2 linked regions of the Diaphorobacter ruginosibacter genome follow. The protein of the gene in region 2 interacts with the protein of the main gene of each other region in a pairwise test. Links are inferred from orthologs where the notes say so. Each region holds a gene or a part of one and is shown on either strand. Other genes may lie near its edges. The genes, in order: cyoB and H9K76_RS10570.

The links.
Region 1: the proteins of H9K76_RS10570 (region 2) and cyoB interact in binary tests that used the Escherichia coli proteins (3 or more experiments, as listed by UniProt). The link is inferred for Diaphorobacter ruginosibacter from one-to-one orthologs.

The regions. Positions count from the first base shown.
Region 1 is NZ_CP060714.1:1,628,273-1,643,971, forward strand. What follows is about bases 385-3,363. They hold cyoB (cytochrome o ubiquinol oxidase subunit I), read right to left. Parts: upstream 2,857-3,363; coding sequence 913-2,856; downstream 385-912. Other genes in these bases: cyoC (cytochrome o ubiquinol oxidase subunit III), read right to left, coding at 385-896; cyoA (ubiquinol oxidase subunit II), read right to left, coding at 2,954-3,363. Also shown: cyoD (cytochrome o ubiquinol oxidase subunit IV), read right to left, coding at 1-261; more of cyoC, read right to left, coding at 261-384; more of cyoA, read right to left, coding at 3,364-4,000; H9K76_RS07425 (MFS transporter), read left to right, coding at 4,341-5,675; cell envelope integrity protein TolA, read right to left, coding at 5,931-6,986; H9K76_RS07435 (ExbD/TolR family protein), read right to left, coding at 7,019-7,447; protein TolQ, read right to left, coding at 7,466-8,167; ybgC (tol-pal system-associated acyl-CoA thioesterase), read right to left, coding at 8,161-8,583; H9K76_RS07450 (pyridoxal phosphate-dependent aminotransferase), read right to left, coding at 8,629-9,813; transcription antitermination factor NusB, read right to left, coding at 10,040-10,597; ribH (6,7-dimethyl-8-ribityllumazine synthase), read right to left, coding at 10,594-11,109; ribBA (bifunctional 3,4-dihydroxy-2-butanone-4-phosphate synthase/GTP cyclohydrolase II), read right to left, coding at 11,115-12,236; H9K76_RS07470 (2Fe-2S iron-sulfur cluster-binding protein), read right to left, coding at 12,560-12,859; H9K76_RS07475 (SDR family oxidoreductase), read left to right, coding at 13,570-14,490; gshA (glutamate--cysteine ligase), read left to right, coding at 14,750-15,699. UniProt on the Escherichia coli protein: Cytochrome bo(3) ubiquinol oxidase is the terminal enzyme in the aerobic respiratory chain of E.coli that predominates when cells are grown at high aeration.
Region 2 is NZ_CP060714.1:2,335,266-2,350,963, reverse strand. What follows is about bases 8,550-11,527. They hold H9K76_RS10570 (pyridoxal phosphate-dependent aminotransferase), read left to right. Parts: upstream 8,550-9,442; coding sequence 9,443-10,612; downstream 10,613-11,527. Other genes in these bases: H9K76_RS10565 (response regulator), read right to left, coding at 10,691-11,326; H9K76_RS10575 (CysB family HTH-type transcriptional regulator), read left to right, coding at 8,550-9,381. Outside these bases: H9K76_RS10620 (leucyl aminopeptidase), read right to left, coding at 1-674; LPS export ABC transporter permease LptF, read left to right, coding at 698-1,804; LPS export ABC transporter permease LptG, read left to right, coding at 1,801-2,898; H9K76_RS10605 (sirohydrochlorin chelatase), read left to right, coding at 2,916-3,302; H9K76_RS10600 (sulfite reductase subunit alpha), read right to left, coding at 3,332-4,768; H9K76_RS10595 (FAD:protein FMN transferase), read right to left, coding at 4,744-5,829; H9K76_RS10590 (DUF4198 domain-containing protein), read right to left, coding at 5,946-6,746; H9K76_RS10585 (DUF2271 domain-containing protein), read right to left, coding at 6,813-7,334; H9K76_RS10580 (PepSY-associated TM helix domain-containing protein), read right to left, coding at 7,398-8,054; more of H9K76_RS10575, read left to right, coding at 8,440-8,549; rng (ribonuclease G), read right to left, coding at 12,158-13,648; H9K76_RS10555 (Maf family protein), read right to left, coding at 13,732-14,349; 23S rRNA (pseudouridine(1915)-N(3))-methyltransferase RlmH, read right to left, coding at 14,410-14,877; rsfS (ribosome silencing factor), read right to left, coding at 14,955-15,698. UniProt on the Escherichia coli protein: Shows aminotransferase activity with methionine and histidine as substrates, and to a lesser extent also with phenylalanine.

The sequences.
Region 1 (15,699 bases), 710 kb from region 2 along the record:
GATCTTGCCGTTCATGTGCAGGAAGCAGATCATGTGGACGACGATCTGCACCACCGCGAAGGCGCCCAGCACGAGCACGGCCGTCTTCTTGTTGGTGATGACGTCGGCCATGACCAGCCAGAACGGGATCGCCGTGAGGATGATCGACAGGATGAAGCCCGTCATGTAGCCCGAGAACGTGCTGTGCGGGCCGTCATCGTGGTGGTCGTGGCTGTGGTCGTCATGATGATGACCAGCGTGGTTGTGTGCAGCTGCGCTCATCAAAGTGCTCCCATCAGATAAACGAACGTGAAGACGCCAATCCAGACCACGTCCAGAAAGTGCCAGAACATGGACAGGCACATCAGGCGGCGGTTGTTGGCGGGGTTGATGCCGTGCTTGGAGAGCTGGATCATCAGCACCACGAGCCAGATCAGGCCGAAGGTCACGTGCAGGCCGTGGGTGCCCACCAGCGTGAAGAACGCCGAGGTGAACGCGCTGCGTGTGGGGCCCGCGCCTTCGTGGATGAAGTGGGAGAACTCATACAGTTCCACGCCCAGGAACGCCAGGCCGAACAGGCCGGTGATGGCCAGCCAGAACAGCGTGCCGCCCAGCTTGTTCTGCTGCTTTTGCAGCATGGCGAAGCCGAAGGTGATGGACGACAGCAGCAGGAAGGCCGTGTTGATGGCGACCAGCGGCAGATCGAACAGTTCCTTGCCCGTGGGGCCCGCGGCATAGCTGGTGCCGAGTACGCCCCAGGTGGCGAACAGCGCTGCGAAGATCAGGCAGTCGCTCATCAGGTAGAGCCAGAAGCCCAGCGCGGTGCCGTTCTCTGGGTGGGGTTCCTCCGCGAGGTGGTACTCGCGGGCGGCGTTCGCAGCGGCGCTGCTGTGGTGATGGATCGATGTGGATGACATTGCGTTGGTCTCCGCCTTATGCATGGCTTGCACGGGCAAGCTGTTGCGTGCGAAGTTCTTCCGTCGCGATCACTTCGGATGCGGGGATGTAGTAGTCACGCTTGTAGTTGAACGTATGGATGATCGAGGCCAGCACGGTCGCGGCGAACGAGGCTATCGCCAGCGGCCACATGTGCCAGATCATCGCGAAGCCGAAGATTGTGGACAGCGCGGCGATCACGATACCCGCAGCCGTGTTGGACGGCATGTGGATCGACTGGAAGCCCGAGAGCGGACGCTTGTAGCCATGCTTCTTCATGTCGGTCCAGGCGTCGATTTCATACACCACGGGCGTGAACGCGAAGTTGTACTGGGGAGGGGGCGACGAAGTGGCCCATTCCAGCGTGCGGCCATCCCATGGGTCGCCCGTCACGTCACGCAGCTTGTCGCGTTGCAGGAAGCTCACGAACAGCTGGATGAAGAAGCAGCCGATACCGGCGGCAATCAGTGCGGCGCCGCAGGCGGCGATGATGAACCAGATCTGCAGGGAAGGATCCTCGAAGTGGTTGGCACGACGCGTCACGCCCATCAGGCCGAGGATGTACAGCGGCGTGAACGCAACCCAGAAGCCGACCAGCCAGAACCAGAACGATGCCTTGCCCCAGAACTCGTTGAGACGGTAGCCGAACGCCTTGGGGTACCAGTAGTTGATGCCGGCGAACACGGCGAACACCACGCCGCCGATGATCACGTTGTGGAAGTGGGCGATCAGGAACAGCGAGTTGTGCAGCACGAAGTCGGCAGGCGGAACGGCCAGCAGCACGCCGGTCATGCCGCCGATGGCGAACGTGACCATGAAGCCGATGGTCCACAGCATGGGCACCGTGAAGCGGATGCGGCCGCGGTACATGGTGAACAGCCAGTTGAAGATCTTCGCGCCCGTCGGGATCGAGATGATCATCGTCGTGATGCCGAAGAACGTATTCACCGAGGCGCCGGAGCCCATCGTGAAGAAGTGGTGCAGCCACACGAGGTAGGACAGGATCGTGATACAGACCGTCGCGTACACCATCGAGGTGTAGCCGAACAGGCGCTTGCGCGAGAACGTGGCCACGATTTCCGAGAACACGCCGAAGCAGGGCAGGATCAGGATGTAGACCTCGGGGTGGCCCCAGATCCAGATCAGGTTCACGTACAGCATCGGGTTGCCGCCGAAGTCGTTCGAGAAGAAGTGCGTACCGACATAGCGGTCCAGGGACATCAGGACGAGGGCTGCGGTCAGAACCGGGAACGAGGCGACGATCAGCGCGTTGGTGCACAGGGCGGTCCAGGTGAAGACGGGCATCTTCATCAGGTTCATGCCGGGTGCGCGCATCTTGATGATGGTGACGATCAGGTTGATACCGGATAGCGTCGTACCGACACCGGCGACCTGCAGGCCCCAGATGTAGTAGTCAAGACCCGTCCCGGGGTTCTGGTGCCCCAGGTTGGACAGCGCCAGCCAGCCGGAGGTGGAGAACTCGCCAAGGAACAGCGAGATCATCACCAGCACCGCGCCGCCGGTGGTCATCCAGAAGCTGAAGTTGTTGAGGAACGGGAACGACACGTCGCGCGCACCGATCTGCAGCGGCACCAGATAGTTCATCAGGCCCGTCACGAAAGGCATCGCCACGAAGAAGATCATGATCACGCCGTGGGCAGTGAAGATCTGGTCGTAGTGGTGCGGAGGGAGGTAGCCCATGTTCTCGCCGAAGGCCATGGACTGCTGCAGGCGCATCATCACCGCATCGGCGAAACCGCGCAGGAGCATGACCAGACCGAGGATCATGTACATGATGCCGATCTTCTTGTGGTCGATGGAGCAGATCCAGTCCTTCCAGAGCGGACCCCAGAGGCGGAATTTGGTGAGGCCGGCCAGCACGACGAGGCCGCCGAGCACCACGGCGATGAAGGTGTAGAGCACGATGGGCTCGTGCGTCATGGGAATCTGGTCCCATGTGATGCGACCGAGCAGCCAGTGCGCGGGGGTGGTTGATTGTTCAGACACCATGTTGAGTCTTCTCTCTAACTTCTCTTCGTTACTGCACGGCAGCAGCAGCTTGGGTGCGCTGCGAATCCAGCAGTGCAACGACGCTGTCGGCGTTCTGAACCGTGCACACGTCCTGTGGCAGGTTCAGGCCGGCAGCCTTGAGGTAGGCTTCGCCACCTGCGGCGTCGATGGCCATCATGTGGTGCATGCACATCTTGCCTTCTTCGACGCAGCGATTGAGCACCTTGTTGTACAGGCCCTCATCCACGGCCGAGAAGCGCTCGACGGGGTTGCGTTCGCTGGGCTTGGCCAGGTTCAGGTAGGTCGCGGAGTCCAGCGGCTTGCCTTCGGTCTTCGCCTTCGCGATCCACTTGCCGAAGTCCTCGTCGGAGAGGCCCTTGAACTTGAATGTCATGCCGGCAAAGCCCGCGCCGCTGTAGTGCGAGGACATGCCCTTGAATTCGCCTTCCTTGTTGATCACGGCGTTCAGCTCGGTCTGCATGCCGGGCATCGTGTAGATCATGCCGGCCAGATCGGGAACGTAGAACGCGTTCATGGTGTTGGAGGAGGTCAGCTTGAAGAGGATCGGGCGATCCACCGGCGCAGCCACTTCGTTCACCGTCGCAATGCCTTGCTCGGGATAGAAGAACAGCCACTTCCAGTCCAGGGAAACCACCTGGATCTCGAGCGGCTTGACGTTCGGGTCGAGTGCCTTGGTCTCGGAGATGCGATCCAGCGGACGATACGGATCGAGCTTATGGGTGCTGATCCAGGTCAGCGCACCCAGCGCGATGATGATGAGCAGCGGAACGGTCCAGATCACCAGTTCGAGGCTGGTCGAATGGTGCCATTCGGGTTCATAGCGGGCTTCCGTGTTGGACTGGCGGTATTTCCAGGCGAACAACAGAGTCAGAAAGATCACAGGGACGATGATGATGAGCATCAGCAGGGTTGCTGTGATCACCAGTTGCCCCTGTTGCGCTGCGATATCGCCAGCAGGATTGAGCACGACAGCCTTGCTGCAGCCCGTGAGAAGGGCTGTCAAAGCTGCCGCACCCAGCCATGCCGGGATGCGGGTTTCCTTGGTTTTAGACATGCTTGGAATGGACAAAAGCGCGCCATCAGGGTTAGTCCCCTGAGTGTTAACGCGGATTACTGGACATCCGTGACTGTAAACCGGTTACCAAATATATCGATGGGGCATTTTGTCCAACATCAAGTGGGACAAGGACTTACATGCGTTTTGTCACCTCAAAATAGACAAAGGCTGACAAACATCTAGGGTTTTCCCTTCAAAAATGTCGGTGTTTGCGTACTTGTGGCGACCAAAACCCAGGTGTAGAACGTCGAACAGGTTCACGAAAAGTCGGCGGGCACGAGCGCCGACCCCCGTGGACCTTCACCGAAAGTCAGGCCTTTGGAGAAGGAGCATTTAGATGAGCAGCGGTTCCGTAGCATTTCCCGTGCCTCGCAATGAAGACGCCAACTCTCTTTCGCGTGCCCACACGGATGAGGACGTCACCCCTAATGAAATCGCCGTCGGCGTGATCATTGGCCGGTCGTCCGAGTATTTCGATTTTTTCGTATTCGGTATCGCCTGCGTACTGGTCTTTCCGTTCACCCTGTTCCCCTTCATGTCGCGCCTGGACGGCACGCTGATGGCCTTCGCCATCTTCGCGCTGGCCTTCGTGGCGCGGCCTGTGGGCACGGCCATCGGCATGGCGGTGCAGCGGCGCTGGGGGCGCGGCACCAAGCTCACGCTTGCCATGTTCACGCTGGGCGTGTGCACGGTGGGCATGGCCTTCCTGCCGACCTACCACTCGGTGGGCTCCTCCGCAATCGTCGTGCTGATCGCACTGCGCATCGGCCAGGGGCTGGCGCTGGGCGGATCATGGGACGGACTGCCTTCGCTGCTCGCGATGGGTGTGCCCCGGGACAAGCGCGGCTGGTACGCGATGATCGGCCAGCTCGGCGCGCCGCTGGGCTTCATCATCGCCGCCGCGCTGTTCGCCTATCTGTACAGCAGCCTGCCGGTGAGCGAGTTCCTGGATTGGGGCTGGCGCTATCCTTTCTTCGTCGCCTTTGCGATCAACGTCGTGGCCCTGTTTGCCCGCCTGCGACTGGTGGTGGGGCAGTCCTATGCCGATGCACTGCAGGCCAGCGAGCTGGAGCCCGTCAGCGTGACCGAGGTGATGAGCGGCCAGGGCCGCAACGTGCTGCTGGGCGCCTTCGCCGCCCTGTCCAGCCTGGCGCTGTTCCATCTGGTGACCGTGTTCCCGCTGTCGTGGATCTCGATGTACTCCCAGCAATCCGTGGTGGACGTGCTGGAGGTGCAGATCATGGGCGCGATCCTTGCCGCTGGCGCGATCGTGATCTCGGGCGTGATTGCCGACAAGATGGGCCGCCGCAACCTGCTGGGCACCATGGCGGTGATGATCGGCCTGTATGCGCTGATTGCACCGTGGATGCTCAAGGGCGGCGCAGTGGGCAACAACGCGTTCATCCTGATCGGCTTCATCCTGCTGGGCCTGTCCTATGGCCAATCCTCGGGTACGGTGACCAACAACTTCACCAGTGACTTCCGCTATACGGGTGCTGCGCTGTCCACCGATCTGGCATGGTTGATCGGCGCTGCCTTCGCACCGCTGGTTGCCCTGGGTCTCTCGGCCAAGTGGGGGCTGGGGGCGGTCTCGCTCTACCTGCTGTCCGCTGTGGTGTGCACGTTGCTGGCGTTGCGTATCAATCGGGTGCTGGAGCAGCGTGACAATTGAAGGGTGAAGGGGGCTGCCTTGGGCGGTTCCTTCTCATTTACGGAAGCCGGGCTGGTCCCGGCTTTTTCTTTCTTCTTGGAGTTCGGGGCTTATCGGGTTTCTGCTTTCTGGTTTTTAGGGCGGAGGCCGGGACTGCCCCGCCGGGGGCACTCCCGGCCTCCGCCCTGAAACAAGAAAACAGGAACTCAACAAGATAAGAGCCCCCGCAATCCCGTCCCGATAGGGTTCGGCTTCACACCGCGATCAGCCAGCCCATCAGTCGTTAGGCCTGAAACCGATCGTCAACGACGGCGGCACCCGACCATCGACGTCCTTGGGCAGAGTGTCGGTCTTCTCGAGTGCGCGCAGCACGGCCTGGTCCCAGGCAGCATTGCCGCTCGACTTGGTGATGCGCGTGCCCACGATGGTGCCATCGGGAGACGTGCGAACCTCGACCTCGGCGCGCGGGTTGCCCGGGATGTTCTCCGAGAAGGTGATGTTGGGCTTGACCTTGGCAGCGACCTTGCCCGCGTAGCCACCCGACGGGCCGGAGCTGTGCGTTGCCGTGCCTGTTGCGGTGGCGCCGCCGGTCGCTCCCGCCATGCCGGTCATGCGGCGCAGGTTCTCCTGGCGTTGTGCCTCGGCCGCCTTGGCTGCAGCGGCTTCCGAGGCCTTGGCGGCATCGGCCTTGCGCTTGTCCTCGGCGGCCTTCTTGCGGTCGGCCTCGGCCTTGGCGGCCTTGTCCTTCTTTTCCTGCTCCGCCTTTTCCTTCTTTTCCTTCTCGAGCTGTTCCTTGCGCTCCTTCTCGCGCTCGGCTTTCTCCGCCTTTTCCTTTTCGGCCTTGTCCTTCTTCTGCTGCTCCAGCTTTTCCTTGCGCTCTTCCTCGGCCTTTTCCTTGCGTTCCTTCTCCTTGCGCTCTTTCTCTTCCTGCTGTTTCTGCAGGGCCTTCTCGGCTTCCTTGCGCTTTTTTTCTTTTTCCAGAGCGATATCGGCGGCGCGCGTGTCCTGCACCGTCGGCTTCGGTGCGGGGGCGGGCGGCGGCGGTGGGGGCGGAGGGGCCTTCACGGGCTCGGGCGGCGGGGCGGGCGTCGGCCTGGGTTCAGGCGTGGGGGGTGGAGGGGGCGGTGCTGCCGCGCGAGGGGCCGCCTGCTGCGGCAGGGCAGACCAGAGTTCAGCCTCGACAGCGGGGGCGTCGGAACTCTTCTTCCAGTTCAGTCCCCAGAACAGCGCACCGACCAAAGCGGCGTGCGCGAGTACGGCGAGCGAAATCGCACGCCGACGTCCGGGTGGACGGGGCGGGGCAAACTGGTCGCGATCGTTGGTTGCTTGCATTCAGCTCTTGGAGGATTCCGGCCTTCTTGAGGTCAGCCGCCTGTGGATTTCACGATGAGGCCGACACGCTGCACACCGGCACGGTTGAGCGCATCCATGGCCTTGACGACCGACTCATAGGGGACGGTCTTGTCGGCGGCGATCATCACGGGCGTGTCTTCAGGCTGATCCTTCTGCCAGTTGCGGGCGGCAGTGCCGAGCGTCTGGAGCGAGACAGTGCGTTCGTTGCCATCAGTTTTGAGCTGGATGGATCCGTCTTTTTCGATGATCACCTGACCAAACGTCTTGGGGGTCTTGTCGCCCTTCCCGACGGATGGAACATTGACGGCGCTTGGCGTCATCATCGGCGCGGTCACCATGAAGATGATGAGCAGCACCAGCATCACGTCGATGAACGGAACCATGTTGATCTCGTTCATTGAGCGGCGCCGGGATCCGCTGCGGGAGGCCATTGCGGGCATGTGCGGACTCCTCGGGTTTCAGTGGTTCGAGGCGGAGCCGGTCTGGCCGCCCAGGTTGCGCTGGAGAATGTTGGAGAACTCCTCGATGAAGGTCTCCTGGTGGGTGGCGATGCGGTCGATGTCGCGTGCGAATCGGTTGTAGGCGATCACCGCCGGAATGGCCGCGAACAGGCCGATGGCGGTCGCCACCAGTGCCTCGGCAATGCCGGGCGCCACGGTGGCGAGCGTGATCTGCTCCATGCCGGCGAAGCCCGTGAATGCGTGCATGATGCCCCACACGGTGCCGAACAGGCCGACGTACGGGCTCACCGAGGCCACCGAGCCCAGGAACGAAAGACTCGACTCGACCACGTCCATCTCGCGCTGGAAGCTCGCGCGCATGGCGCGGCGGGCGCCGTCGAGCAGCGTGCCCGGATCGCTGATGCGGCGCTCGCGCAGCTTCTGGTATTCGCGCATGCCGCTGGCGAAGATGCGTTCCATCGGGCCGGCCTGCTTGGCGTTCTGGGCGGCGCTGGCGTAGAGATCATTGAGCGAGTTGCCGGACCAGAAATCGCGCTCGAATTCATCGTTGAGCGACTTCACGCGCTTGAGCGCGGTGATCTTGCGGAAGATGGCGGCCCAGCTGGCGACGGATACGCCGAGCAGCAGCAGCATGACGAGTTGAACCACCCAGCTGGCATTGAGCACCAGGCTCGCGATGGACATGTCTTGATTCATGATGAGAGTTGTTCCAAAAGATTGCCAGGAATTCGCGAAGGACGCATGGTGGCTGCATCCACCCAGCCGATGCGGATGGTGGCTTCACACAGCAGGGAGGGAGGGGTTGCCTGATTCATCTGCGCTGGCTTGAGAAGCGCCTTCTGTCCTATTGTTAACGATGCTCTGCCCATTTCGCTGACAGCGGCAGTAACAATCAGTTCATCATCGAGCCGGGCCGGGCGGTGGTACCGCAGGTCGGCACCGGTTACGACAAACATTCCGCCCGTTTGTTCCCGCATGGTGTGCTGCTGGAATCCCTTGGAGCGCAACCACTCGGTGCGGGCGCGTTCGAAGAACTTCAAGTAGTTGGCGTAGAACACGATGCCGCCTGCATCAGTGTCCTCCCAATAAATCCTGACGGGCCATTCGAATGCCATGTGTTGACCTTGTTTATGAATTCGGTGGACCGGGCCTCGCCCGACTCAGCCGATCAGTTGCTGCAGTCGCCGGATCGACTCCTGCAGTTGCGTCATCGAATTGGCGGTCGAGAAACGGACGAAGCGGCCGGTGTCGGCCGTGCCGAAGTCCCGCCCCGGCGTGATGGCCAGGTGCGCACGCTTCATCAGCTCGAACGCGAAGTCCCAGCTGCCGCTCACGCCCAGTTTCTGTGCAGCCTGCGTGCAGTCGGCCCATGCGTAGAACGCACCATCGGGCATCACGGGCACCGACAGGCCCAGCGCGTCGAGGGCCGGGATGAAGTAGTCGCGGCGCGCCTTGAACTGCGCGCGGCGGCGCTCGTATTCGGCGATGCTGTCCTCCTCGAAGCAGGCGAGTGCCGCATGCTGGGAGATCGTGCTCGCACAGATGAACAGGTTCTGTGCCAGGCGCTCGACGACGGGCACCATGGCCTCGGGAACGACCATCCATCCCAGGCGCCAGCCCGTCATGTTGAAGTATTTGCTGAAGCTGTTGATGCTGATGATGTCGTCATCGATCGCCAGCGCCGACTGGCCGAAGGTCTCGTCGTAGGACAGGCCGAGGTAGATCTCGTCGATGATGGTGATGCCGCCGCGCTGCTTGACCACCTTGTGGATCTTGCGCAGCTCATCGGGTGCAATCGACGTGCCGGTGGGGTTGGAGGGCGACGCGAGCAGCACGCCGCGTGTCTTGGCACCCCAGGCCGCCTCGACCTTGTCGGCGCTCAGCTGATAGCGCTCTTCAGCGGTGGTGGGAATCAGCACGGCCGTACCCTCGGCCGCGCTCACGAAGTGGCGGTTGCAGGGATAGCTCGGGTCGGGCATCAGGATCTCGTCGCCATGCTCGATGAGCGCGAGGCAGGCGAGCTGCAGTGCGGCGGAGGCACCGGCGGTGACGACGATGCGATTCGGCGCAACGTTCACGCCGAATCGGTCCAGGTACCACTGGCTGATCTTCTCGCGCAGCGCTTCGAGGCCCAGTGCGTTGGTGTACTGCGTGATGCCGGATCGCACGGCGCGGTCCGCGGCTTCCTGCACCAGTGGCGGTGCGGTGAAATCGGGCTCGCCGATGTTCAGGAAGATCATCGGATGGTCCGTGCCGGCGACTTCGCGGCCGAGGGCCTGCGCGGCCTTGGCCACTTCCATCACGTAAAAGGGTTCGATGCGTTCGGCGCGAGAAGAGAATTTCATTGAAGTAGCTGGTGGCTTCCTGGTATGAAGCCTTCTCGGCTTCAATGGGCTGTGGTTCGTTTCAAGGTGCCGGAGCGGCAAGCCGGACGTCACCCTCTCAGGACTGCGGGAGAGGGCGGGGGAGACGGGAGTTCTGCAGTCGGCACCGGCACTGTCGCGGGCCCGGTGCATTCTCCGTCACCCCTGTCCTGTCCCGAAGGGGAGAGGAATCGAGCGACCGGGGCGGTCAATCCTGCGCGGGCGCCGGCTCGGAATCGAGATCGGACTCCGGTCCCCTCTTCTTGTCCGCTGCCACTTCCAGCGCGCGCAGCTGCGGCGCGAGGCCGTTGAGCACGCCGTTCACATACTTGTGGCCGTCGGTGCCGCCGAACTCCTTGGCGAGCTCGATGCACTCGTTGAGCACGACGCGCCAGGGCACGTCCATGCAATGCAGGAATTCATAGACGCCGATCCACATCACCGCATGTTCGATCGGCGAGATGTCCGTGAGCTTGCGGTCGAGCTTGGGCTCGATCAGCGCATCCAGGTCCTGCGCCGTGCTGATGCAGCCGTGCAGCAGTGCGTCGTAGTGCGCGGCGTCGGCCTTGTGAAAGCCGGCCAGGTCGCGCGTGAAATGGTCGATGGCCGTGGCGTCGTTGCCGCTCACGATGTGCTGGTACAGCGCCTGCAGTGCGAACTCGCGCGCGCGGCTGCGGCCCGACTTGGATGCGGCCTTGCGTGCGCCGGTGCTGGTCATGCCCTTGCGCGGCTGGCGGGGAGGGCGGGGTGCGGTCAGTTCGCTCATTGTGGGTCCTGCTCTCCGTGCATGAGGAGGTCCATGTCGCCGTCATCGACGGCAAGATCGGACATCAGTTGTGCCATTTCAACGGCAACGCGTGCGGCGTCCGCACCCTTCTCGGTCTGGCGCGCGATCGCCTGCTCGAGGTTTTCCGTGGTCAGGATGGCATTGGCGATCGGCAGGTCGTAGTCGAGGCCCACGCGTGTCACGCCGGCTCCCGATTCGTTGGCCACCAGCTCGAAGTGGTAGGTCTCGCCGCGGATGATGCAGCCGAGGGCGATCAGTGCATCGTACTCGCCGCGATGGGCCATGGCCTGCAGCGCGAGCGGCACTTCGAGCGCGCCGGGAACCGTCACGTGGTCGATGTTGTCCTCGTTCACGCCGAGCGCGATGAGTTCGTTGCGGCAGGCATCGAACAATGCGTTGGTGATGCCTTCGTTGAAGCGGGCCTGCACGATGCCGATGGTCAGTCCATCGCCGTCCAGGGTGTTGTGGGTGCCTTTTTCTGCGCCTTGCATGGTGTTCAGTCCTTGGGAATGTATCCGGTGATTTCGAGGTCGTAGCCCGTCATGCTGGGCATGCGGCGCGGCTGGCCGAGCAGCTGCATCTTCTTGACGCCGCATTCGCGCAGGATCTGCGCGCCGACGCCATAGGTGCGCAGGTCCATGCGGCCGCGCTCGGGTGCGTGGGCTGCGCGTGCCTTGCCGTCGAATTGCTCCAGCAGTTGCTCGCCGCTTTCGCCGCAGTTCAGCAGCACGGCCACGCCGCGGCCCTGCTTCGCAATGTATTCGAGGCTGGGCTGCAGGCCCCATGAATGCATGGAGCGGTTGATTTCGAGGGCATCGAGCACCGACAGCGGCTCGTGCACGCGGACGGGCACGGAATCATCCTCGTCCCATGAGCCCTTGACCAGCGCCAGGTGCACCGCATTGCTGGTGGCTTCGTGGAAGGCATGCGCGGTGAAGGTGCCGAACGCGGTCTCGAACTCGCGCGAGCTGACCTTTTCCACGAGCGACTCGTGGCGGCTGCGGTACTGGATGAGGTCGGCGATCGTACCGATCTTGATGCCATGCTCCGCCGCGAAGATCTGCAGGTCGGGCAGGCGGGCCATGGTGCCGTCGTCCTTCATCACCTCGCAGATCACGGCGGCGGGCGAGCAGCCTGCCATCGCGGCCAGATCGCAGCCGGCCTCGGTATGGCCTGCGCGCATCAGCACGCCACCATCGACGGCCTGCAGAGGGAAGATGTGGCCCGGTTGCACCAGGTCGGACGCCTTGGCGTGCGGCGCGACGGCGGCCTGCACGGTGCGTGCGCGGTCGGCGGCCGAGATGCCCGTGGTCACCCCTTCGGCGGCCTCGATGGACGCGGTGAAGGCTGTGCCCATCTTGGTGCCGTTGCGCGGCACCATGGGCGGCAGGTTCAGGCGTTCGCAGCGTTCCCGGGTGAGCGTCAGGCAGATCAGGCCGCGGCCGTACTTCGCCATGAAGTTGATGGTCTCGGGCGTGACGTGATCGGCGGCCAGCACCAGATCGCCTTCGTTCTCGCGATCTTCTTCGTCGACGAGAATGACGATGCGGCCGGCGCGCATTTCTGCCACGATTTCTTCAACGGAGGAAACCGGTGCGGGCGTGAGGGGGGAATTCATGCAGTGCTTTCGATGGTTGCCCTGCGACCTGCTGGACAGCGCGTGTCCCCAGCGGCTGGCCATGCGCATTCCGCCTGGGTGCAGATCTGGCGCAAAGACACCAGTTGCGGCGGAAAGGCCCGTTGAGGGTGGCCACTAAAGAACATGCGATGCAGCCGGCAGGCCACTCGGTTGAGGGACGCGAAAGTCCCGATGCCCGCAATTTTAGTGCAGTGCGGCACACCTTGTATCCAGATGAAGGAATACAGGCTGCCGGGCGTGATGTGATGGCTTGCCATGGAGACCCTGCAGTGGCGGGGCGGTGGCCTTGCCCGCCAGGAGGCTCAGATGGCCGAGGTCTCGAGTTCCAGGTCTTCCAGCGGATAGGCGCAGCAGGGGAGCACCCAGCCCTCCACCTTTTCCTCGGGGGCGAGGCCCGGCCATTCAATGTCATAGCGCACGCTGCCCTTGCGCAGGAACCCGATGCAGGTGCGGCAGGTGCCGTTGCGGCAGGAACTGGGCCAGTCCACTCCACCTTGCTCCAGCGAAACCAGCAGCGGCTGGTCGGGCCAGGCATCGACCTGAGTACCGTCGTCCCCCACTTTGGCAATGAAGAAGGGTGGGGCGATGGGGGAATCACTCATGGATGGCGTGTCGTGCGGGAGGGCGAAGAAGTCGGGCCATGCGCTTGCATAGCCCATGGGCAACCGCACATGTTATAGCGCTGGGAATAGCTGACACTTACAAAAGGTCTCGATCAGGAGGGTTTCCAGCCCGAATAGCGGTGTTGCATCAATTTTTGGCAATCTGATGGGGCCTTTTATAAATCAATCACTTAGCATTCTCTTACAGCCATTGTTCACAGTTATCCACACAGTTGTCCAGTGCAGAGAGGGATAACCTGCCGGAGCCGCCCTGAGTAGCAAGGATCTAGGAAAGTTCTTTGCAATCAATGAGATAAACGAAAAATGGCGCACTCCTCGAAACATTTTTCGACTATTTGAAGGGCATGCAGCCAATCCGTGCTAGGCCGCTTTATGACGTGCGTGTGTCCGAAGTGCCCATGCCTAAAAAATGTGCGATGGAATGTGAATCGTTGTAAATCAATGACTTACATATCAATTGGTGCGTTTGTCCACAGTTATCCACATGGTTGTTCAATAAAACAAGGGATAACCCTAGGGATCTGGGTCCTGAAGGCCGCAGCTTCGGCCGGCCGATGTTCCCAAGGTGACTCGGCAACCGGGCCCGGGGCCTGTCGCATGGCGACCGCGTACTAACATCGACGCCAGCCCATGAGATGCGTTCCGTAGTGAGCGCCATGAGCATTCAAACCAATCAGGAGAACACAGGAATGGCAATTCGCTTCGATGGCAAGGTGGCAATCGTGACGGGCGCGGGCGGTGGTCTTGGCCGGCAGCACGCGCTGGCGCTGGCGGCGCGTGGCGCGAAGGTGGTGGTCAATGATCTGGGCGGGGCTGTCGATGGCAGCGGCGGTTCGGTGACGGCGGCCGAGGCCGTGGTGGCCGAAATCCGCGCCGCAGGTGGCGAGGCGATTGCGAACGGGGCGTCCGTGACCGATTTCGAGGCCGTGCAGGCCATGGTGCAGCAGGCTATCGATACCTGGGGCCGCGTGGACATCCTGGTCAACAATGCCGGCATCCTGCGCGACAAGTCATTCGCCAAGATGGACATGGCGGACTTCCGCCTTGTCGTCGACGTGCACCTGATGGGCGCAGCCCATTGCTGCAAGGCCGTATGGCCGCACATGATCGAGCAGAAGTACGGGCGCATCGTCATGACCACGTCGTCCACGGGCCTCTACGGCAACTTCGGCCAGGCGAACTACGGTGCTGCCAAACTCGCGCAGGTCGGCCTGATGCAGACGCTGGCCATCGAAGGCGCGAAGTACGGCATTCATGTGAACGCACTCGCCCCCACGGCCCATACACGCATGACCGAAGGGCTGCTGCCGCAACCCGTGCTGGATGCGCTGACGCCCGAGGCCGTGGTCCCGGCGATGCTGGTGCTGGCGCATGAAAGCGCTCCGTCGCGCACCATTCTGCTGGCAGGAGCCGGATCGTTCGAGGCCGCGCACATCACCATGACCGAAGGCATCCACCTGGGCGCTGGCGCCATGGTGCCCGAGCAGCTGGCCGAGCAACTGGCGAGCGTGACGGACCGGAGCAGCGAACAGGTGCCCCAGGGAGGATCGGCACAGGGCACGCACGAGTTCGAGAAGGCGATGGCTGCCGCTGCCTCCCTGGCGCTTTGACTGCATCCTGACCGGGTTGCCTGTCCCGCCCCTCGTTGCATGGCGTGAATCCGCCGTGTTGCGGAGGGGATGGGTGTTCACCCGGTGCAATGCGGCAGCTTCGCTGTTTTCCTACTTGCTCTTACCTCAATTTCAGGAATCATTGCAGGCCGGGGACGGTTTCCCCGTATCCCAAGGGCGCTTGGGGCGGATTTCGGCAGGCCGGGGCGCTCCGTGCTAAGTTCCACCCCCTCACACCAGTGATGGAAGCGCACAAACAATGACAAACCAACTGCAACAGCACATCGCCGGCCTCTCGAAAGAGCGGCTCGCGGGCATGCGTCGAGGCATTGAAAAAGAGGGGTTGCGGGCCTTGCCCACTGGAGCTCTGGCATTGACCCCCCATCCCCGCGGGCTGGGGTCGGCCCTGACTCATCCGCACATCACCACCGACTACAGCGAGTCGCAGCTGGAACTCATCACGGGCGCGCGGGCCAGCGTGCAGGAGTGCCTGGATGAACTGGGCGAGATCCACCAGTTCGTGCACCGCGTGCTGACTACGCAGTGCGACAAGGAACTGCTCTGGTCGTCGAGCATGCCCTGCGTGCTGCCGACCGACGAAACCATTCCGCTGGGCCGCTACGGGCTGTCCAATTCGGGCCGCTCCAAGAGTGTCTACCGCATGGGCCTGGGCCATCGCTATGGCCGCCGCATGCAGACGATCTCGGGCATCCACTACAACTGGTCCCTGCCCGGAGTGACGAGCGAAGAGTATTTCGGACTGATCCGCAATTTCCGCCGCCATGCGTTCGTGCTGCTGTACCTCTTCGGTGCGTCGCCGGCGCTGTGCCCCAGCTTCGTCGAAGGTCGTCAGCATGCGCTCAAGCCGCTGGGTGACGGCCGGCGCGCTCTGTACCTGCCGCATGCCACGTCGCTGCGCATGGGGCGCCTGGGTTACCAGAGCGACGCGCAAGCCACGCTGGCGGTGAGCTACAACGGCCTGGAGGGTTATGCGAACTCGCTGCACGAGGCGTTGACGCGCCCGTATCCGGCCTATGAGCAGATCGGCATCCGCAACCCGGGCGGCGAGTACAACCAGCTGGGCACCAGCCTGCTGCAGATCGAGAACGAGTTCTACGGCACGATCCGTCCCAAGCGCACCACCCGAAGCGGCGAGCGCCCGCTGCACGCCCTGCGCGAGCGCGGCGTGGAGTATGTCGAGGTGCGGCT
Region 2 (15,698 bases):
GCAGAGCCCTGCGCCACGGCCATGAATGCGCCCATGCCCAGCTTGGCCACCTCCGCCGGACCATGGATCTTGCAGGTGATGCCGCCCACGGCCAGGCCCTTGGCGGCCTGGGCGAGCAGCGTCGGGGTGGCATGGTTGGCGGGACGGTTGGCCCACTCGCGGGCAAAGGCGACGCCCTTGGCAACGCCGCACGCCATCTCAAAGGCCGGCTTCAGGCGCGCTGCTTCCTCGGCCCCGATCACGACGCGGTTGATGGCAAGCGGCTCCGCCTTGCTCTTCGTAGTGGTGTAGGCATAGGCGATTTCGCCGCAGCATTGCACCGCTGCAGCCACCGCCTCGGGCGATGTCTTGCCTGCAAAGACCAGGCATGCTTTCCGGACTTTGGGGGATTTGAGGACATTGGCGACAGCAGTAACCGCCAGACGCACGCTGCGCGCGCTACCATCACCACTTCCGGCAAGAATCACGCGGCGCGCCGAAATCAGGGGCGACGCGTACATTTGCAGGGTCTTTCCCGCCTTGAGTTCCAGATCACCCGACTTGAGCGCCTGGGCCAGAATCGCGGAGACCGCATCTTTTGCGGGTTTGGTTCCCTCAGGAACCAGCACGATCAGTGCATCGCATTTCTGGTTGACGGCGGCAGACAGGGAGAGTGTGGTCAGTTCGAAGTTCATAATCGGCGTTTTCCTTCGAGACAATGTTATTCGATTCATCCATCCGCAAGGAGTTGGCGCGCAGTTTCGGTGCGACGCTGGTGGTTTTGGTCACCATCGTCATGACGATGATGCTCATCCGTACCCTTGGACAAGCCTCGAAAGGCAGTGTCAATCCGTCCGACGTCATGCTCGTGATGGGCTATACCGTGCTCGGCCAGTTGCCCACCATTCTGAGCCTGTGCCTTTTCGTCGCCATTGTGGGCGTGCTCTCGCGCATGTACCGCGACAGCGAAATGGTCATCTGGTTCGCCAGCGGCCGGGGCCTCATGAGCCTGTTGCCCCCGCTGCTGCGATTCGCCTGGCCTGTGATGCTGGCCATCGCCACGCTCTCTCTCGCGATATGGCCCTGGGCCAACACGCAGATCCAGGAACTGAAGACCCAGTACGAGCAGCGCAGCGACGTCGACCGCATTGCTCCGGGCCAGTTCCAGGAGTCCTCCAACGGCTCGCGCGTGTTCTTCATCGACCGCGACTCACCCGATGCCACCTCGGCCAGCAATGTGTTCATCGCCACCAACGAGGAACGGCGCGAGACGGTCACGTCGGCCGAGAACGCGAAGCTTGAGGTGCGCAATGGCGAACGCATCGCCGTGCTCTTCAATGGCCAGCGCCTGGAAATGCAGACCGACAAGCCCGGGCTGCGCGTGAGTGAGTTCGGCGAGTACGGCACGCGCATCGGCGACTCCAAGTCCGGCGGCGTCGACGAAGTGGCGCTCAAGACGCGCAGCACACTCGACCTCGTGGGCTCGAGTGTGCCCGCCTACCGGGCCGAGCTTGGCTGGCGGATCGGGCTCGCCTTCGCGGCGCTCAACTTCGTGGTGCTGGGGCTCGCCGTGGCGGTGGTCAACCCACGCGCGGGGCGCAGCAGCAGCCTGGCATTCGCGCTGTTTGCCTTCATCGTCTACTACAACCTCATGACCGTGGGTCAGAGTTGGGTCACCGCCAACCGCATCGGACTGGTCCAGTTCATGGCCGTGTTGCACGGCGGCACACTGCTCCTGGCCCTGCTGCTGCTCGCCGCACGGCACAACCAATGGTCCGTGCGCTCGCTTTTCCGGCGCCAGACAGCCGAGCGGAGGCCCGCATGAAAACCATTCGTCGATTCATCTACCGCGAGGTCGTGGCGGGCGTGGGCTTTGTCACGCTGGCCTTTCTTGCGCTGTTCTTCTTTTTCGATCTGGTGGATGAACTGCGCTGGATCAACAAGACCTACGAGGTGCAGCATGCCCTGCTCTACGTGGCGCTCAGCATTCCGCAGCACCTGTATGAGCTCCTGCCCATCACGGTGCTGATCGGCACCATCTTCGTGATGGCAAGGCTGGCGCAGACATCCGAATTCACGATCATGCGCACCAGCGGCCTGGGCCCTTGGCGGGCGCTCAGCACGCTGCTGATCCTGGGCGGCGCGTTCGTGGTGCTGACATTCGTGATCGGCGACTACATCTCGCCTGTCAGCGAAAAGGCCGCGCAATTGGTGAAGGCACGCCGGCTGGGACAGATCTCGACCGGCGTGACCGGCGCCTGGCTCAAGGAGCGCCAGGGGGACCATAGCTTCGCCGTGAACGTGCGCGCGATCGCCACCACGGGCGAAATGCGCAACGTGCGCATCTTCGAGTTCGATTCCAAGGGCTTTGCGGCATCGACCACGCAGGCCGAGACCGGCACGTTCAACACGGAGACCGATGCCTGGGATCTGCAGAACGTCAAGCGTAGCGTCTTTGAACGCAATGCCGATGACGAGATGCGGGTCGAGCGCACCGAGGAGCCCGAGTTCAGTTGGAAGACGCGCATCACCTCAAGCATGGTTGCGGCCGCGGTGCTCAAGCCGGATAAGATGTCCACGCTGGAGCTGTTCCAGTACATCCGCCACCTCGAGGCCAACGGACAGACCACGCAGCGCTATGCGATCGAGTTCTGGCGCAAGGTGTTCTATCCGCTCAGTTGCCTCGTGATGGTGGTGCTGTCGCTGCCGTTCGCCTATCTTCACTTCCGCTCCGGAGGCATCGCGGGCTACGTGTTCGGCGGCGTCATGGCCGGTATCAGCTTCTTCCTGCTCAACAACGTGTTCGGTTTCGCCGGCAACCTGCAGAACTGGTCGCCCATGCTGACTGCGGCCGCGCCGGGGTTGATCTACACCATGCTGTCACTGGCGGCCTTCGGCTGGCTGGTGCTCCGGCGTTAGCGAAGCGGCAGGAACCCATGTCAACCCCCGCTGCGACTTCAGGTGTCGTGCTGTTCGCACACGGCTCGCGCGACCCCCAGTGGCGCCAGCCGATCGAGGCCGTCGCACGCATGCTTTCGGCAAGCCGCACTGACATTGCCGTGGCATGCGCCTATCTTGAACTTTGCGATCCCGCCCTGCCCGATGTCGTCGATCAGTGGGCCGCCGCCGGCGTGCAGAGGATCTCCATCGTGCCGATGTTCCTCGGTGCGGGACGGCATGCGCGCGAGGACCTGCCGCGCATGGTCGCTCAACTGCGCGCGCAGCATCCGCTATTGGATCTGCGCCTGTCGTCACCGATCGGCGAGGACGCGCGCATGACGGCGTTGATGTCGCAGATCGCAGCGGACTCCGTCACGGACTGACGCCACGAGCAGCGCCGTGCTGCACGTATTCAGTACACGTCGCGGCGGTATCGCCCCGACTGCACCAGCTCGTGCAGCGCCTCCTCGCCCAGTACCTGCCTGAGCGCCTTGTGCACCCCCTGGCCCATGCCCTGGAGGCTGCCGCAGACGAAGATGGCCGCGCCACGTGCGATCCATGCGCGAATCGCGTCCGCCTGTTCCAGCACCACGTCCTGTACGTACAGGCGCGGGTTGTCGCCGTCACGCGACCAGGCCCGGTCCAGGCGCGCAAGCTGTCCCGACTGTAGCCAGTCCTGGAGTTGTTGATCCAGCAGCGCATCGTGCACCGGGCTGCGCTCGCCGAAGATCAGCCATTGGTCGCCCTGCTGCCGCGCGATCCGTGCGCGCACGTGGCCCAGCAGGCCCGCCAGCCCGGAGCCATTGCCGATCAGGATCAGCGGGCGTCCGGCACTGTCTCCCAAGCGGAAGCTGCTGTGCCGACGAACTGACACCTCCAGCGAGTCGCCTTCGCGGATACCGCCGCACAGCCAGCCCGATGCCATGCCAGGCGTGCCGTCCTCACGCACGCTCAGGCGCACCAGCATCTGCAGGACGTTGTCCTGCGGGATCGAGGCGATCGAGTAGTCCCGAGGATGTGCCGGGTCGGCCGGAATTCGCAGCGATGCAAGATCACCCGACTCCCAGTGCGGCAGCTCGCGGCCGGGCTCGGCCACCCAATCCAGCTGGTACAGCGGTCCGCCCTGGCTCCCCGGGTTGAGCAGCGTGCGCCGCTCGAGCCGCACCAACGTGGTGGCCGGCGGCAGCAGCCATTCCTCTTCGTCGGGAGCGGGAGGCTGCGAGTCCGTCCCGCCCAGCCACTCCAGCTTGCGCTCGTTCATGCGCGCCTGCCACGCGCGCAATGTGTCCCGGTCCATGTTGTCCACGCGGGTCAACTCGCTGCTGGCGCCCTGCGCCTCAAGCCAGCGGTGCACCTGTTCCCCGAATGCGCAGAACTCGCGGTATTCCCGATCGCCCAGCGCGAGCACCTGGCTCTGGTGATTCGGCAGCGACAGGGATTTGGGGAGCAGCGCCTGCACAAAGGGGAGCGCATGGTCGGGCGCGTCGCCCTCGCCTGTGGTGGACAGTACCCACAGGCTGCGCTCGTGCGAGCGCAGCATATCCGCGCCGACCGCGTCCACCGGCATCAGCGTGGCACGCATGCCGCTCGCACGCAGCATGCCTGCCGCCTCCCGTGCGATGCCTTCCGCCTGGCCCGTCTGGCTGGCATAGCAGACAAGCACCGCAGGCCACTGTGAATGACCCGCCGCCTCCTCGTTGCCATGTGAGAGATCAAGCCTCTTGCGCCGGGATACCCACGCCACGCGCGCGCAGAGCGCCGCATAACCCACCACCAGAGTCGCCGCGCCCGCAATACGCTGCGGCGACAGAATCCACTCCAGGCTCATGATGCGAAGCGGGCCTTCCATGCGGGCGTGACGATGGCCTGCGGCAGTGGATTGCCTATCGCCACCCAGCCCTCATCCGCGTGTTCGCGAAAAACGGCAGCTATGTCATTGGCGACGGCAAACTCCATTCCCTCGCGCAACCCCAGCACAGTCAGCACCGTCGCCAATGCGTCGGCATGCATGCATTCGGCATGGTGCACGGTGACGCTCGCCAGCGCATGCTCCACCGGCCGCCCTGTCCGCGGATCGATCGTGTGCGAATACCGTTTCCCGTCGACAAGGAAGTGGTGCCAGAGGTCACCCGAGGTCGCGAGGGCGCCGTCTCGCATGCCCACGACCATGGCCTCCGGGGCGCTGTCCGCTGTGCCGACACGAATCTGCCAATCCTTGCCGTCCGGCTTTTCACCCCAACCACGGAGCTCCCCGCCGATCTCGAACAACCCGCCCGTCCAGCCTTGCAGCGCGAGCGCTTCCGCGACCCGGTCCACGGCAAAGCCCTTGGCAATGCCGCACAGGTCGAGCCGAAGTCCTCCGGGTTGAACCAGATGCCGCTGCCCAGGAGCCCAAGGCATCCGGGCAAAGCCCGCTCCGGCGAGCTGCTCGTCGATCACTGCGGATTCAGGCGGGATGCCCGCATGCGGTGCCATGGGATCGGGTCGCGGGCCGAAACCCCATAGCGACACCAGAGCGCCCATCGTCGGGTCGATGGCCCCGCCCGAGCGCCCGGCCCAATGCATGGCCGCGTCCAGCACCTGCGCAAACTCGCCGGGCAACGCCATCTCGCCTCCGGGCGGCAACCCATTGAAGCGGGATATCAGGGAGTCGCGTTCCCAATTGCTCATCTGCGCGATCACCAGGTCCAGCACGGACTGCACGGATGCCCTGGCACCGTCGAGGGATGCAAATTCCGGATTGGCAAGGCGCAGCGACCAGTTCGTTCCCATGGTCTCGCCCGAAAGCTGGTGAACACGCGCATCGTGTCGGTGCTGCAGGCCGGCAGGTGCCTGCCACCTGCGCGCGGAAAAGTCTGCAGGCGCACCGGCTTCCTCACCCGGGGGCGTGGCCGCCTTCAGTGCCGACATCTGCCAGACGCTTGCAGCGTATCGCACCCTGGGTGTTGCGGGGGAGCCCGCTACCGGCCCTGTCCCCGACTCCATTGCCGACCCGATGGCCGACCCGACTGCCGAATCCATCACTCTCAGGGCAGCACTTCCAGCGTGGCGACATAGCCCAGGCGACGCTCCTTGGCCTGAGGCACCGTGGTCTTGTCGTCCTGCGCATCCGCACTCAGCCAGAACAGGCCGGCGCGCGGGAACTTGACCTTGACCATGCCGTTGGAGTCGGCCCGAAGCTTGATGGCGCTCACACCGTCACGGTAGCGGATGCCATCGGCCACCAGTTCGACTTCCAGATTGGCGGCCGGCTTGCCGTCGAGCAGGAATCCGAACGTGGCCTCCTCGCTGCTCACCAGGTCGTTCGGATGCGTGACCGGCTTCATTTCCAGTCCCTTGCCGGTGTTGGCGATGGCGCTCGGCTTGCCAACCGACACGAAGGTCTCCATGCGGCGCACGTTCTCGGTGATGCGCACATCCTTGGCATCCGCGGGAATCTGCTTGAGGATGTCCTCGGCCGTGCCGCGCACACGCTTGGGCTGGCCATTGGCGTCCTTGTACCCGCCCATCACGCCGTTCGCCAGCATGGTCACGCGGTAGGTCCCTGGCTGCTCCGGCTTGAAGTCGAACACGCTGCGCAGCTCACCCTTGTGGGCGTTCTTCATCTCGACCGTCGCGCCATCGGGTCCGGTGACCTTGACGTTCTCGAGGCCCAGGGGACGATGATTGAAAAAAAACACGTCGTTGGAGACGGCCGCATCGACAGTCACCCAGTCGGACTTCGAGAGCACCGTGCTCGAGGGTTTGAACCACATGTCATGGGCCTGCGCGGACAGTGCGGCCAGCGCCAGGGTCGCGGCCACGATGGCGTGCTTCTTGAGCATCATTGGAGGAATCCTTTCAGACGAGTTGAGATCTTGTTGGGTTCGGGAGCGCAGCGCGCATTGCTGCCATCAGGGCTTGAGGTCGAGCTTGACCTGGCCAAGTTCCGTGCTGCCCTTGGCGGACAGGCTGGTAGCTTGCTTCACGGGCCATTCGAATGGAATCGACACGAGTTCGCGCCCGCCCACCTCGCGCGCGGCCTCCACCATCAGCTTGTACTGCCCCGGCGCCAGCTTGGGCATGGGATTCTTGCCTTCGGCGAACGACAGCGCATGCGCTCCCGCCGGCTTGGTGGGTTGCGTCACGCCATCGACCGGGAACGTGAGTTCGCGGCCGGTGCGACGCCACCACTGGCGCATGTCCTTGAGCCACTTTGTGCCCTCGGCATCGCGCTTCTTCACGTCGTACCAGACCGACAGATTGGCAGCCACGCCACCGTCTGCGTTCTCGAGCCACACAGCCACATAGGGCTTGTGGTACTCGGCCACCTGAAGCTGCGGAATGCCGACATTCACATCCAGGCCCGCTGCAACAGCCGGCAGGCCGACCACAGCGCTCAGCGCCACGGAAAATTTCAGAACCTTTTTCGCCATTTCGTTTCCGTTTCCTTCACTCAATTCGATGCGGCCGGGCATCTGCCCCCGGCCTGTGAAATCTCAATGGATCAGCAGCAGCGCCAGCAGCGCCGGAATCACCAGCCCAAGGCCGACCATCGGCCAGGTGAGCGGCCGGCGCTCCGAATGCATCTTCAGGATCAGCAGGCCCGTGATGCAGAACACCAGGCAGCCGATGGCAAAGATGTCGATGAACAGGCTCCATGCACCGCCTGTGTTGCGGCCCTTGTGCAGATCGTTGAAATAGGAAATCCAGCCACGGTCGGTGGTTTCGTATTCGATGGCGCCTTCCTTCAGATCGATGCGCAACCACGCATCGCCACCCGGACGCGGCATGGGGATGTAGGCTTCGTCATCGCTCCACTCGACTGTTCTCGCACCCGCATCGACCTTCATCTGTGTCTGGATGAAACCCCGTACTTCGCTGGGCAGCGCCACAGCGATCGAGGTACCGGCATCAGCCTTCTTCACGCCTTGGTGTACGGCCTGGAGATGCTGGAGCAACTCCGCAGGCAGTTGGCCATCCCGGGTTTCGACGCGCGGCTTCGCTTCAATCTGGCCCGCATGGTTGAGCGTGAAGCCGGTGACGGCAAACAACAGCATGCCGATCAGGCAGATTGCGGAACTGATCCAGTGCCATTCATGTAGTTTTTTGAGCCAGTACGCCCGCTGCGAAGCACCTGAGATAGCCGCCTTCATTGAAAACCTTGGTAGAAAAGCGCCGTATCGAGAGGGCGCCTGGCCACTGCAACGGCAGCCCGCATTCTAGGGGGAATACATTCTGAATAAGTATCACTTTTATTTACTTTACCTAATTGTAACAATCAACGGTAAGCATCAAGCGATCACATCGAATTAAGAATTCTTTATTTTTCAATAGATTACATCGAAAATTTCAAGTATCACATCATATTTTGGGATCCAGCATTCACCCGTACGTAACGCAAACGTAACGAGATCATGTCGATCCTGGTCGGAGGGCTATTGCGCTTCTCGCAACGACACGCCTATCTTTGCTGCGTTACACATATCCATTTTAAGAAGAATGCAGCATAATAAAAACAGTCTTTAGCTGTATTCAGTTATGAACCTGCACCAATTCCGCTTCGTACAGGAAGCCGCACGCCGCAATCTCAACCTCACCGAAGCCGCCAAGGCACTGCACACCTCGCAGCCTGGCGTGTCCAAGGCCATCATCGAACTGGAGGATGAGTTGGGCGTGGACATCTTCGCTCGCCATGGCAAGCGCCTCAAGCGTGTGACCGAGCCCGGCCAACATGTGCTCAAGAGCATCGAGCTGATCATGCGCGAGGTCACCAACCTCAAGCGTATCGGCGAGCAATACAGCGCGCAGGACAGCGGCACGCTCTCCATCGCCACCACCCACACCCAGGCGCGCTATGTGCTGCCGCTGCCGGTGGCCAAGCTGCGCGAGTCCTATCCCAAGGTGAACATCAGCCTGCACCAGGCCACACCACACGAGGTGGCGCGGATGGTGATCGACGAGGTGGCCGAAATCGGCATGGCCACGGAGTCGCTGGCAGACTACCCCGATCTCGTCACCCTGCCCTGCTATGAATGGCAGCACGTGCTGGTCATGCCCTCCAATCATCCGCTGGCGCAGCGCGAACGCATCGGGCTCGAAGACATCGCGCACGAGCCCCTGGTCACCTACCACCCCTCGTTCACGGGCCGCGGCAAGATCGACGCCGCCTTTGCCACACGCAAGCTGCAACCGCGCATCGTGCTCGAGGCGATTGATTCCGACGTGATCAAGACTTACGTGCGCCTCGGCATGGGCATCGGCATCGTGGCCGAAATGGCGATGCGCGACGACCCCGTCGGCGATCTGGTGGTTCGCCCCATGGGACACCTGTTCGGCCAGAACGTCGCACGCGTGGCTTTCAAGCGCGGCGCCTATCTGCGCAACTTCATCTACAAGTTTGCCGAGTTGCTGAGCGACCGCCTGAGCCGTGACCTGGTGATGCGTGCAATGATCGGCAATGTGAACGACTACGATCTCTGACCTGATTGACCCCGATTCCGCCTGCACCCTCCCAGGCAATGCCAAGACTTCCGCACTGCAAATGAACACCGCCAGCGCCCCTCGCACTCCCTCGTTCCCCAGCCGCCTCCCCAATGTCGGCACCACCATCTTCACCGTCATGTCGGCTCTCGCGCTCGAGCACAAGGCAGTCAACCTCGGCCAGGGATTTCCTGACTTCGCCTGCGATGCCCGGCTGGTCGATGCGGTGAACGGTGCCATGCGTGCAGGCCACAACCAGTACCCGCCGATGGCGGGTGTGCAGGTGCTGCGCGAGGCCATGTCGCAGAAGTATGAAGCGCTGCATGCGCGCAGGTACGACGCGAACACCGAGATCACGGTCACCGCGGGGGCGACCCAGGCCATCCTCACTGCCGTCCTCGCCTGCGTGCAACCGGGCGACGAGGCCATCGTGCTTGAACCCTGCTATGACAGCTATGTGCCCAACATCGAGACGGCTGGCGCGAAGGTCGTGCGCGTTCCACTCACTCCCGGTACCTTCCGCCCCGATTTCGATCTCATCGCGGCCGCCATCAGGCCGCGCACGCGTCTCATGATCATCAACTCGCCGCACAATCCGAGCGGCACGATCTGGACCGACGCGGAAATGCGACAGCTGGAAGCACTGTTGGCCCCTACCGACATCGTGCTGATCAGCGACGAGGTGTACGAGCACATGGTGTTCGATGGCCAGCAGCACCAGAGCGCCGCGCGTTATCCCGGCCTCGCGGCCCGCGCCTTCATCGTTTCGAGCTTTGGCAAGACCTACCATGTCACGGGCTGGAAGATCGGCACGGTGGCGGCACCTGCCTCCCTCACGGCAGAGTTCCGCAAGGTGCACCAGTTCAACGTCTTCACGGTAAACACTCCCATGCAATATGGCATCGCCGAGTACATGAAGGACCCGGCTCCCTATCTGCAGCTTTCCGCGTTCTACCAAGCCAAGCGCGACCTGTTCCGCGAGGGGCTGAAGGACTCACGCCTGAAGCTCCTGCCCAGCCAGGGCAGCTACTTCCAATGCGTCGACATCTCGGACGTCAGCGACCTGAGCGAAGCCGATTTCTGCCAGTGGCTCACCCGCGAAATCGGCGTGGCCGCCATCCCGCTGTCCGCGTTCTACGTGGACAAGTTCGACCAGCGCGTGGTGCGCTTTTGCTTCGCAAAGAAGGATGACACCCTGCGCGAGGCCCTGCAGCGGCTACGCAAGCTGTGACCCTTGGCAGGTCGCTGCTCTCAATGAAAAAAACCGCGCTCTGCGCGGTTTTTTTTTCAGCCCGAAAGACCTGTGCGCTCAGAATAGATTGGAGTTCATGCAGAACTCCATCAGCAACTGATCCGTGGAGATATCCAGCTTGCGCATCACCGAACGCTTTTGCGTGCTCACCGTCTTGATGCTGCGATTCAGGTCGGAAGCGATCTGCTTGAGCGGCAGGCCCCGCGAGAAATGACGCAATACCTCCAGCTCCCGGGGCGATATGGAGTGCAGGTTCCTGGAGAACATGCGCAAGTCCTCCCGATTGATCCCGGGCGGATAGTAGACCGTGCCATCGACGACACAGTTCAGCGCGGCCAGCATCTCGGCCAACTCCTGGTTCTTCAGCACAACGGCGGCCGCCCCGTAGTCGTAAAGGGAGAAGACCAACGACGGATTGACCGACTCGGAGAACACCACAAACCTCTTCTCCGAAAAATTTCGAATCAGATACTTGATGTACCGAACGCCGTCCCCATAAAGCGAGTCATCGGGCATGGTGAAATCCGTCACGACAATATCCACCGGAGTGTCTGCCCGCAGAAAACGTATCAGCTCGGTCGGGCTTTTCATGCTTGCAACAAGAGTGAATCGAGGGTCCCGATGCACGAGGTCAGTCAATGCATACAGCACAGTGGGATGATCGTCGGCAATCGCCACTCGTATCTTATTCATATTGTCCTCCCAACCCCGAAAACTCGTTTCGGCTCAGCAATTCGCCCTGGATGGCCATGCAAGCTTTAATGGGAAAAATAAAATATTTTGCGTCCTTGATCCACCGGTAATGCGAAATATTAACGATATTCTTTTTTTTGTCAGCCTTCTCTATACTAGTTTTCAAAACCATACTCCCCTCTCTTGTTTTCATGCCTACAGACCTTTATTCTTGATCGCAAATTATCGCCCTACCGTCGCATGAAACTCTTGGACTGAATTATTCACAATATTCCCCATCCAAAATTCCAATTGAATCAATTCGAAACGCCGAATCAAGCCATGGAAAAGCAGTTTCACTGCACGCGAGTATTTTGAGCGCCATCGGGACCCGAGGCCACAAGAGATTGAAGAAAAACTGAATTATCACCGTCGTCTAATTTCAAAAAATCTATCTTCCTGTGCATCCATTTTTTAACAAAGCAGTATTCACAAAGCAGAACAATCTCTGTCAATGATGAAAAATTGCTATCAAATTCCACAATCTTGCCAATGCCTCACGCCCCTGGTTTTATAAATTATCAAAATTCAAATCCGCAAGCAATCAGGCAAAAACAATCATGAAGATAGTTATCAAATAATCCATTTAAATAAGAATTATCTCAGGCGGCCACGCAGCCACAAGAGAATTAGACAAATAATTGAAATATTCAATATTAGGAAGACACCAACTCCAGCAGCTCCAAGAGCGGTGAGAGGGTCAAACACCAGCCGCGCGTTGGCATAAAAAAAGGGACCATCAAGGTCCCATTCTTTTCAGAGGTGCGGTGTGCCGCTCAATCAGCCTGCTATTCAAATAAGAACGATATCGTATTGTTCCTGCCCCATGTCGGACTCGGCGTGAAGCGATATGGGCTTGCCTATGAAGTCGGACAATCCAGCCAGATGCTGGCTTTCCTCATCAAGGAACAGTTCCACGACCTTGGGGGAGGCAATGACCTTGAACTCGCGCGGATTGAACTGCCGTGCCTCCCGCAACACCTCGCGCAGAATCTCGTAGCAGACCGTGCGCGAGGTTTTCACCTGCCCCACGCCCATGCATGTCGGACAAGGTTCGCAAAGCATGTGTGCCAGCGATTCGCGCGTGCGCTTGCGTGTCATCTCCACGAGCCCCAATTGCGAGAATCCGCCCACCATGGTCTTGACGCGGTCGCGCGCCAGTTGCTTGCGGAACTCGCTGAGCACTGCGCTCTGATGGTCTTCGCGCACCATGTCAATGAAGTCCACAATCACGATACCGCCCAGGTTGCGCAGCCGAAGCTGGCGTGCGATCGCCCCGGCGGCCTCGAGATTGGTCTTGAAGATGGTGTCGTCGAAGTTGCGGGCCCCGACGTAGCCTCCGGTGTTGACATCGATGGTGGTGAGCGCCTCGGTCTGATCGACGATCAGGTAGCCCCCTGACTTCAGGTCCACGCGCTTGCCGAGTGCCCGCGCGACATCTTCGTCAATCGAGTACAGGTCGAAGATCGGCCGCTCCATCTTGTAGAGCTGCAACTTGGCTGCGGCCGCCGGCATGAACTCCTTGCCGAAGGTCTGCATCACCGCAAACTGCTCCTTCGAGTCGATGCGGATCGACTGCGTGTGTTCGCTCACCAGATCACGCAGCACACGCTGCAGCAGGTTCAGATCCTGGTAGAGCAGCGACTTGGGAGGCTGCCGCAACGCAGCCTCGCGGATGCCCGCCCAGGTCTTGCGCAGGTAGGCGATGTCCTCGCTCAATTCCTCATCGCTTGCATCTTCGCCATTCGTGCGCAGGATGAAGCCCCCGCCCCCGCCCGTGGACTTGTCGCCCACCAGCGTCTGCAGGCGTGTGCGCAGTGCCTCACGTTCATTGAGCGGAATCTTCTGGGAGACGCCGACGTGATCGTCCTGCGGCAGGAACACGAGCAGGCGCCCAGCGATGCTGATCTGGGTGGAAAGACGCGCCCCCTTGGTGCCAATGGGATCCTTGATCACCTGCACCATCAGCGCCTGACCCTCGAATACCTGCTTTTCGATCGGCACCAGCGGCTCGGCCTTGTTTCGCATCGCCATGGGCGGCTCTCCGCCCTCGTTGCGTTGCCAGACGTCGGCCACATGCAGGAACGCCGCGCGTTCCAGCCCGATGTCGATGAACGCTGACTGCATGCCCGGCAGGACGCGCGAGACCTTGCCTAGGTAGATGTTGCCGACGAGTCCGCGCTCCAGCGTTCGTTCGACGTGCAGTTCCTGAACCGCACCGTGCTCCACCACCGCCACGCGGGTTTCCTGTGGGGACCAGTTGATGAGAATATCTTGTTGCATTGGGCTTCGCAGAATGAAGCCTGCATGATGCCTGATTCCCGCTGCCGTGGTGGCGTTCGGCCTTTCGTTGCAGGCTGCAGAAATCAGACCGGCAACACCCCTGCCGCTCGCAACAGCTGCGCGGTCTCGTAGAGAGGTAGGCCCATGATGCCGGTGTAGCTTCCATTCAGGTTGGAGACATACTGCGCCACCGGTCCCTGGATTCCATAGGCGCCGGCCTTGCCCATGGGCTCGCCGCTGGCGACATAGGCGTCGATCTGTGCCTCGGTCATGGCCGCGAACCGCACCCGCGACTCGGAGAGCGCTGCAACGCGCTTGTTGCCCACCTGCAATGCCACTGCTGTCAGCACACGGTGCTCATGGCCCGACAGCTCGGACAACATGCGCTTCGCGTCCCGGGCATCGACAGGCTTTCCATAGATCGCGCGTCCCAATGCCACCGTGGTGTCCGAACAGAGAATCGGGGCCTCGGCAAGCCCTCGCCGCGCCAGGCGCGCAACGGCGGCATCCAGCTTCAGCCCCGTCACCCGCTCCACGTAGTCCACCGGCAACTCGCCCGGAAGCACCTCCTCGATGGCCTCGGCGTCCTCCTGCTGGTCGTCACCCTCATTGGGCAGGAGCAGCGAATGCCGCACCCCCAACTGCTCCAACAACTGGCGGCGGCGAGGACTTTGCGAGGCAAGGTAGATGAAGTCGGGCATGGGCTGTGGCCTGGATATGGGCGGATGACAATGAGCGGACGCGTGTCGCTATGAGGGCGCTCATTCTCGATGATACGGATGGCCGGCGTTGACCGACCAGGCACGGTACAACTGCTCGATGAGCAGCACGCGCACCATGGCGTGGGGCAGCGTCAGATCGGAAAGCCGGATCCTTTCATGGGCCGCCTGCCTGAAGGCCGGATCCAGCCCGTCCGGCCCGCCGATCACCAGCGCCACGTCGTCACCGCTCAGCTGCCAATCCTTCAGGCGCTGCGCCAGAGCCTTGGTGGTGAGGTTGGTCCCGCGTTCGTCCAGCACAACGATACGCGTGCCGCGCGGGATGGCAGCCTCGATGCGCTCGCGCTCGGCCGCGTACAGGGTCTCCAGCGACTTGGAGCCCCGCGGCTCTGTCTTGACGGCCTTGAGCTCCACCTTGATTTCATGTGGGAAGCGCTTGGCGTAGTCGTCATAGGCCGTCTGCGCCCAATCGGGCACACGCTGGCCCACGGCGACAATCAGAATCTTCATGGTCTTTCAGCCTTCCAAAAACAAAGGAGGCCTGCCGCTTGCACGGCAGAACCTCCTCAGGTCACGCAGCCGCGAAATCAGGCCTTGCGCGCGGGTGCCTTGCGTGCAGGAGCCTTCTTGGCAGCGGCAGGCTTGGCTGCGGGAGAAGCCTTCTTGTTGGCGCTTGGCTTGTTCACCACGATGGTCTTCAGGGGCGCTGCCTTTGCTGCCGCTTTCTTGGCGACCGGCTTGCGGGCAGCGGGCTTGGCCGCGGATGCCGAGGAAGCGGTCTTCTTTGGAGCCGCAGCCTTCTTGGCAACTGCTGGCTTGGCCGCTGCCGACTTGCCCGTCGACTTGGCAGCAGGCTTTGGCGCTGCAGTGGTCTTGCGTGCCGGGGCCTTCTTTGCTGCGGGCTTCTTCTTGCCCTCGTCGGATGCATCTTCCGATGCCGTCACGCGGCGCGGCTTGGCCGCACCGATCTTCATGCGCACGGGAGTTTCGCCCCAGATCTCTTCCAGGCGGTAGTACTGGCGGATGGCCGGCTGCATGATGTGTGCCACGGCCTGGCCGCAGTCGACGATGATCCACTCGCCGTTGTCCTCGCCCTCGACGCGAGGCTTGGAGAAACCGGCTTCCTTGACGGCGTCGCGCACGCTGGCCGCCAGCGCCTTGGTCTGCCGGTTGGAGTTGCCGGTGGCGACAATCACGCGCTCGAACAGCGGCGAGAGTTGCTCGGTGTTGAAGACCTGAATATCGACGGCCTTGACGTCCTCCAGGCCATCAACAATGGCGCGCTGGAGCTTGGTAACGTCTTTCTTGGCGGCAGATTCCGATTTGGTGGA